Regions from separate parts of the Buttiauxella agrestis genome, predicted to be linked through region 1. Evidence: predicted binding sites of a transcription regulator. Region 1 holds the regulator's gene; the other holds the start of a gene.
What was found. The regulator PhoB, encoded in region 1, activates phosphate uptake and scavenging genes when phosphate is short. The targets are predictions, from matches to a motif close to CTGTCATAAAACTGNCNNAT.
Positions count from the first base shown of each region.

Region 2: the regulator PhoB is predicted to act here: its motif matches at 1,568-1,587, upstream of kdgR (DNA-binding transcriptional regulator KdgR).

Region 1 is NZ_UIGI01000001.1:3,889,710-3,893,136, reverse strand. It holds gene sbcC (exonuclease subunit SbcC) at 1-478, opposite strand, end outside; gene sbcD (exonuclease subunit SbcD) at 475-1,692, opposite strand; gene phoB (phosphate response regulator transcription factor PhoB) at 1,882-2,571, shown strand; gene phoR (phosphate regulon sensor histidine kinase PhoR) at 2,594-3,427, shown strand, end outside.
Region 2 is NZ_UIGI01000001.1:2,109,839-2,113,265, reverse strand. It holds gene DY231_RS10250 (YebO family protein) at 1-16, opposite strand, end outside; gene mgrB (PhoP/PhoQ regulatory lipoprotein MgrB) at 90-233, opposite strand; gene DY231_RS10240 (YobH family protein) at 393-635, shown strand; gene kdgR (DNA-binding transcriptional regulator KdgR) at 684-1,475, opposite strand; gene DY231_RS10230 (MFS transporter) at 1,653-3,029, shown strand; gene htpX (protease HtpX) at 3,076-3,427, opposite strand, start outside.

The sequences.
Region 1 (3,427 bases):
CGGCAAACTGACCCTGGGATAGCATCATTGAGCGGGTGAAACGGTCGTAATCCAGACCAGTGAGTTTGGCCGTAACCTCAAGCTTGTCTTTCACTTTATCGGCAATAATCTTGCCACTTGCCACTTCTGCAAGCTCAACGCGCGGGGCTTGTAGATTGCCGTTGGCCGCATTGCGCGCCCGGTTCTGGCTCCAGAATGCACGGTAGGCAACCCCTTTTACTTCAAATTCCACTTCCGCCAGGCATTCGGCGGTGTCGCGCGTCATGAGATCATTTTGCGATTGCGTGACGGTATTGAGGCGCGGTGTCTGGTGGTAAAGCGCGAGACAAATCGCATCGAGCAGCGTGGTTTTCCCGGCTCCTGTTGGCCCGGTTATAGCAAATAAACCGTTGCTGGCGAACGGTTCGCGGGTGAAATCGACTTTCCATTCCCCTTTCAGGGAGTTGAGATTTTTTAAGCGCAGGCTAAGGATTTTCATGCTTCTTCCTCCACGTCATGCAGGCTCGCCACCGTTTGGGCAAATAGCGTTCGCAAACGTTGTGCGCGTTCTTCGGAAGTGTCTTCCTGAACCAGGCGGCGCTCAAAAACCTCTTCAACCGTCAGCTCACTCAGCGTTTCTTTATGCTGTTGGGCGATAACGCGCTCGCGCTGTTCGCGGCTGCGGCGCAGCAACACCACTTCGACGGGGAGCGTTTCGGTTAATTGCTGAATATGGCGTTGCATATCATGCAGATATTCTTCGGTAGCGATTTCAATATCCAGCCAAACTTTGGGTTCTGCTGGTGCATCGCGCCACTGCGCGAGTTGCTGTTCGATTTCACTCAGAGAACCTTTGATGACCGCTAAAGGCTGGCTGACAGGCACCGTCAGCGGAGTTACTTCATGAAGCACGCCTTCGGCAAACTCAACCAGATAAACACTTTTGCTCTTGCCCGTTTCGTCAAAACTTAACGGGATGGGCGAGCCGCTATAACGAATGTGTTCAGTGCCACCAATGAGTTGGGCGCGATGGATATGGCCGAGTGCGATGTAATCGGCTGCCGGGAAATGCTGCGCCGGGAAAGCATCGAGCGTGCCGATGTAAATATCGCGTACCGCGTCACTTTTGGTCACGCCGACGGTGGTTAAATGGCCGGTAGCGATAATCGGCAGCCTCGTATCCGCCCGTAATTCGCAGGCTGCGTTGTAACACTGCTGGTAATGTTCGCTGATGGCTTCCATCAATGAACGCTGCTTTTCGTGGCCGGAAAGTCCCGCCTGGCTATTTTGAATATCCCGGGGGCGCAGGAACGGAATCGGACAAAGAATCGCACCCGGTTCCCCCGATTTAGTGTTGAGTACGATAGCTTGCTGGCTGGCATCATGCCGCGCACTGGCGATGACATAAGTATTCAGGCACGCCATTAATTCGCGAGATTCATTCAGCGTGGCGACGGAATCGTGGTTTCCCGCCAGCACTACAAGGGAACAGCCGGTTTGCTGCAGTTGCACCACAAAACGGTTATACAATTCGCGCGCGTAACTCGGCGGCGAACCGGTATCAAAAATATCGCCTGCGACAATTATCGCATCCACATCATGCTCGACTGCGGCTTGCAGCAACCATTCAAGGAATGCCTGGTGCTCCGGCCCACGGCTTTTGGTATAAAAATTTTGACCAAGATGCCAGTCTGATGTGTGAATAATGCGCATTGGTTGTCCCTTGGCATAAAAAAGCGTGGCGGGATTATAAAGCGGATGAGCAAGAACGACACAATTGAGTGTCATAATTCATTGTGATGAGTCGCCAGGCATTTATGTTTTTCATAAATCTGTCATAAATCTGACGCATAATGGCACCGCATTGAAACAACAATAATTATTCCTTGAGCAGGGCGAATCATGGCGAAGCGTATTTTAGTCGTAGAAGATGAAGCTCCAATCCGTGAAATGGTGAGCTTTGTGCTCGAACAAAACGGTTTTCATCCTGTAGAAGCGGAAGATTATGACGCCGCAGTGAATCTGCTTATCGAACCCTTTCCGGATTTAATTTTACTGGACTGGATGTTACCGGGTGGTTCAGGTATTCAATTCATTAAGCATCTGAAACGTGAAGCATTAACACGTGAAATCCCTGTCATGATGCTGACGGCGCGTGGTGAAGAAGAAGACCGCGTGCGAGGGCTTGAAGTTGGGGCCGATGACTATATTACCAAACCGTTTTCCCCGAAGGAGCTGGTGGCACGCATTAAAGCTGTGATGCGCCGTATCTCTCCGATGGCGGTGGAAGAGGTGATTGAGATGCACGGACTGAGCCTGGATCCGTCATCGCACCGCGTCATGACCGGTGAGAACCCATTAGATATGGGGCCAACAGAATTTAAATTATTACACTTCTTTATGACGCACCCGGAGCGGGTGTATAGCCGTGAACAATTGCTTAATCATGTATGGGGCACCAATGTTTATGTCGAAGACCGAACGGTGGACGTACATATTCGGCGGTTACGCAAAGCGCTTGAACATAGCGGGCACGACAGGATGGTACAAACAGTACGCGGTACGGGTTATCGGTTCTCAACCCGCTTTTAATTCCTTGTCAGGAGAGTGACGCGTGCTGGAAAGGTTGTCATGGAAAAGGTTGGTGATGGAGCTGGTGCTCTGTTGCATACCTGCCGCCATCTTAGGTCTTATTTTCGGCCATTTACCGTGGTTTTTATTACTGGCAGTCACCGGACTGCTGGTTTGGCATTTCTGGAATTTACTGCGTTTATCGTGGTGGCTGTGGGTGGATCGCAGTATGACGCCGCCGCCAGGGCGCGGGAGTTGGGATCCCCTGTTGTACGGTCTTCATCAGATGCAGCTGCGCAACAAAAAGCGCCGCAAAGAGTTAGGCAATCTGATTAAGCGTTTTCGTAGCGGAGCCGAATCTCTGCCCGATGCGGTGGTTCTGACCACGGAAGAAGGGACGATTTTTTGGTGTAACGGTCTGGCGCAACAATTGCTGGGGTTACGCTGGCCGGACGATAACGGGCAGAACATCCTTAACTTGCTGCGCTACCCGGAATTTACTCGCTATCTGTCGCAAAAAGAGTTTTCACGTCCGTTAACTTTGGTACTCAATACGGGCCGCCATCTGGAGTTCCGTGTGATGCCCTACAGCGATGAGCAGTGGCTGCTGGTGGCGCGAGATGTGACTCAGATGCACCAGCTCGAAGGGGCGCGACGTAATTTCTTTGCTAACGTCAGTCACGAACTGCGAACGCCGCTCACGGTGCTGCAAGGTTATCTGGAGATGATGCAGGACCAGACGCTTGAAGGACCGCTGCGTGAGAAAGCATTAGGCACGATGCGCGAGCAAACTTCGCGCATGGAAGGGTTGGTTAAGCAGCTTCTGACCCTTTCAAAAATAGAAGCCGCTCCGGCGATGGTGCTCAATGAAAAGATT
Region 2 (3,427 bases), 1.8 Mb from region 1:
CACTTAATTCGTTCATCTTACCACCTCAGCAAAACCCGTATTCTACACTTGCCACGGCACAAGGTAAGCCTCCTGCTGATAAAAAGACACTACCAGGGGATAAATTTATTAATCGTGCAAATGCCGCTGAAGAATTGTACATCTTGATCGCACATCACATTGACCATTTGGGTCCATAGCAGCAGGCAGATGAACAAAACCGCAACCAAAATGAACCATCGGTACTTTCTCACTACTCTCTCCACCTCGTAACAATGTAAGGATAAGTTTGGCATAGGCATCTTAAACATTGCGTAACATCAGCGCATATATTATTTAAGAATCATCATATTGCTACAGCAACCTCATCCGTTACGCTTAGCAGTCTATTAACCTATTAATAAGAGGCATATATGCGTAGGATGATTCGCGCGATAATCATAATAGCGCTTCTGTGGATAGGCTTGCTGCTCTCAGGATACGGCGTTCTGATTGGAAGCCAGGAAAATGCTGCGGGTCTGGGTTTGCAGTGCAAATATCTTACTGCGCGAAATATAACCACAGCCCAGTTTATACATAGCAATAGCGGAATTATAGGGCTTACTGATTGCCCGATATTGCGCAAAAATGCCAAAGTTATCGACAATGGTCAGTAAAGAGACTGAATGAAAAAACGCCGCTATTACGCGGCGTTGATTATTTCATCAGAATGGATATTCGTGATAACCCATTTGCTCAGAAATAGTACGAGCGGCATCATGAAGCATCGCCACATATTCATGAAGTCTGTCTTCAGAGAAACGTAACGTCGGGAATGAAATACTCAAACCTGCAATCACAACACCGAAACGATCGAATACCGGCACGCCGATACAGCGCAAACCTTCTTCTTGTTCCTGATTATCTTCGCCATAGCCCTGCTCGCGAACGGTATCCAGCACTTTCAGCAATTCATCAGTGCTGGTAATTGTGCGTTCAGTACTACGTGTGTATTCCACATCAGCAAGAATTTCACGCACTTCTTCGCGGTCACGCCAGGCCAGCAGGACTTTACCAATCGCTGTACTGTAGAGCGGATTACGACGACCAATGCGCGAATACATGCGCAGGTTGTACATGGAATCAATTTTGTGGATATAGACAATACTGTCTTCATCCAACGCACCCAGGTGGATGGTTTCTTTTGTCAGACGCGACAACTCGCGCATCTGAATGTCCGCACTACGAATCAAATCAACGTTTTGCAACGCGCGTGCGCCCAACTCAAATAGCTTCAGCGTCAGCGAGTACTTTTCGGATTCGCCTTCCTGCGCCACATAACCCAGGGATTTCATTGTCTGCAAAAAGCGATAGACGGTGCTTTTTGACATCATTACGCGTTGCGATAATTCAGTGATACCAATTTCGCGTTCTTCGCCAAGAGCCTGTAAGATGCCAAAAACTTTCAGGACAGAAGAGACAGAATCAGGTTGTTTATCCAGATCTGCGATTGCCATTAAATCACCTCGATCGCATTTGTTTTATAAAAATCAGAACCGGTTTTTAGTATAAGTTGACTACCATGTCATCGCAATGAATCTATTCTATTTCGTTACAAATCTGCGACATATCCCGTAAATTTAGTGCTATTATTATTTCTCTTCGAATATCGCCTCGTGAAGTCAAACATTCCTATGGATAAAACCCTTGCTGATGGGCTGCCATTGCCGCAGCGCTATGGTGCTATTTTAGCCATTGCGTTAGGTATAACCATGGCCGTACTTGATGGCGTAATCGCAAACGTCGCCCTTCCCACCATTGCCCGAGAACTTAATGCCAGCCCGGCAGAATCCATCTGGATTGTGAACAGTTACCAAATTGCGATAATTGTTTCGTTACTTTCTATGTCGTTCCTGGGGGATATATTTGGTTATCGCCGGGTATATCAGTGCGGATTAATTCTGTTCTGCATGACCTCCCTTTTTTGTGCGTTATCAAATTCGTTACCCATGCTCACATTTGCACGTGTACTCCAGGGGTTTGGCGGTGCGGCATTAATGAGCGTTAATACCGCACTCATTCGGCTTATTTATCCGCAAAAATACCTTGGCCGCGGTATGGGAATTAACTCGTTTATTGTTGCCGTTTCATCTGCTGCCGGGCCAACTATTGCCGCCGCTATTTTGTCCGTTGCATCATGGAAATGGTTGTTTTTGATTAACGTTCCGATTGGCATCGTTGCTCTCATCCTGGCTTTGCGTTTTCTGCCACCAAACCAACAAAAATCACAGGGCCAGCGCTTCGACATACCCAGCGCTATCATGAATGCTCTAACGTTTGGTTTGCTCATCTCCGCGATAAGCGGTTTTGCTCAGGGACAATCTGGTTGGCTGATTATCGGAGAGCTGGCTGCGCTAGCCGTGATTGGGTTCTTCTTTGTCCGCCGACAACTGACTCTTCCCTTCCCTTTATTGCCAGTCGATTTACTGCGTATTCCGATATTTTCGCTGTCTATTGGGACGTCAGTCTGTTCCTTTGCGGCGCAAATGCTCGCCATGGTTTCGCTGCCTTTCTTCCTGCAATCGACGCTGGGACGCAGTGAAGTAGAAACCGGCCTGCTGCTCACTCCCTGGCCGATTGCGACGATGATCATGGCTCCCATTGCGGGACATTTAATTGAACGAGTTCATGCGGGGCTGCTTGGTGGGATTGGTTTAGCCGTGATGGCCTGCGGTTTGTTTGCACTGGCACTGTTGCCTCATAACCCGTCGGATATCGATATCATCTGGCGCATGGTTTTGTGTGGAGCCGGTTTTGGATTGTTCCAGTCACCAAACAATCATACCATTATCTCCTCTGCTCCACGTCACCGCAGCGGTGGTGCCAGCGGCATGTTAGGCACCGCCCGGTTACTCGGTCAGAGTTGTGGCGCTGCCTTGGTAGCTCTGATGTTCAACCTGTTCACCACTCACGGTACGCACGCCTCGTTATTGTTGGCTGGCAGTTTTGCCACTGTCGCCGCCATTGTCAGTAGCTTACGGATGTCTCAGTCTCGACTGCCACAGGCATAAAAAAAGGCGTGCCAACGATGGCACGCCTTTTTAACTCAATTTAATCCTACTTCAGGTATTCACCATTACGCAGCGCTTCAATACGTTTATCCAATGGCGGGTGAGTCATGAACAATTCGCTCATTGACTTAGCCTTACCATTGATGCAAAACGCCATCATGCTGCTGGCTTCTTGCGGTTCATAGCTGGTTTTCAGACGCTGCAAAGCGGCAATCATTTTTTCACGACCGACCAGTTTTGCAGAACCGGCATCAGCGTGGAATTCACGGTGGCGTGAGAACCACATGGTGATAATGCTCGCCAGGATACCGAATACCAGCTCCAGCACTGTCGCAATCGCAAAATAAACGAACGGGTTGCCGTTGTTACTTTCACCTTCATCCCGGTTTCCGGACAAG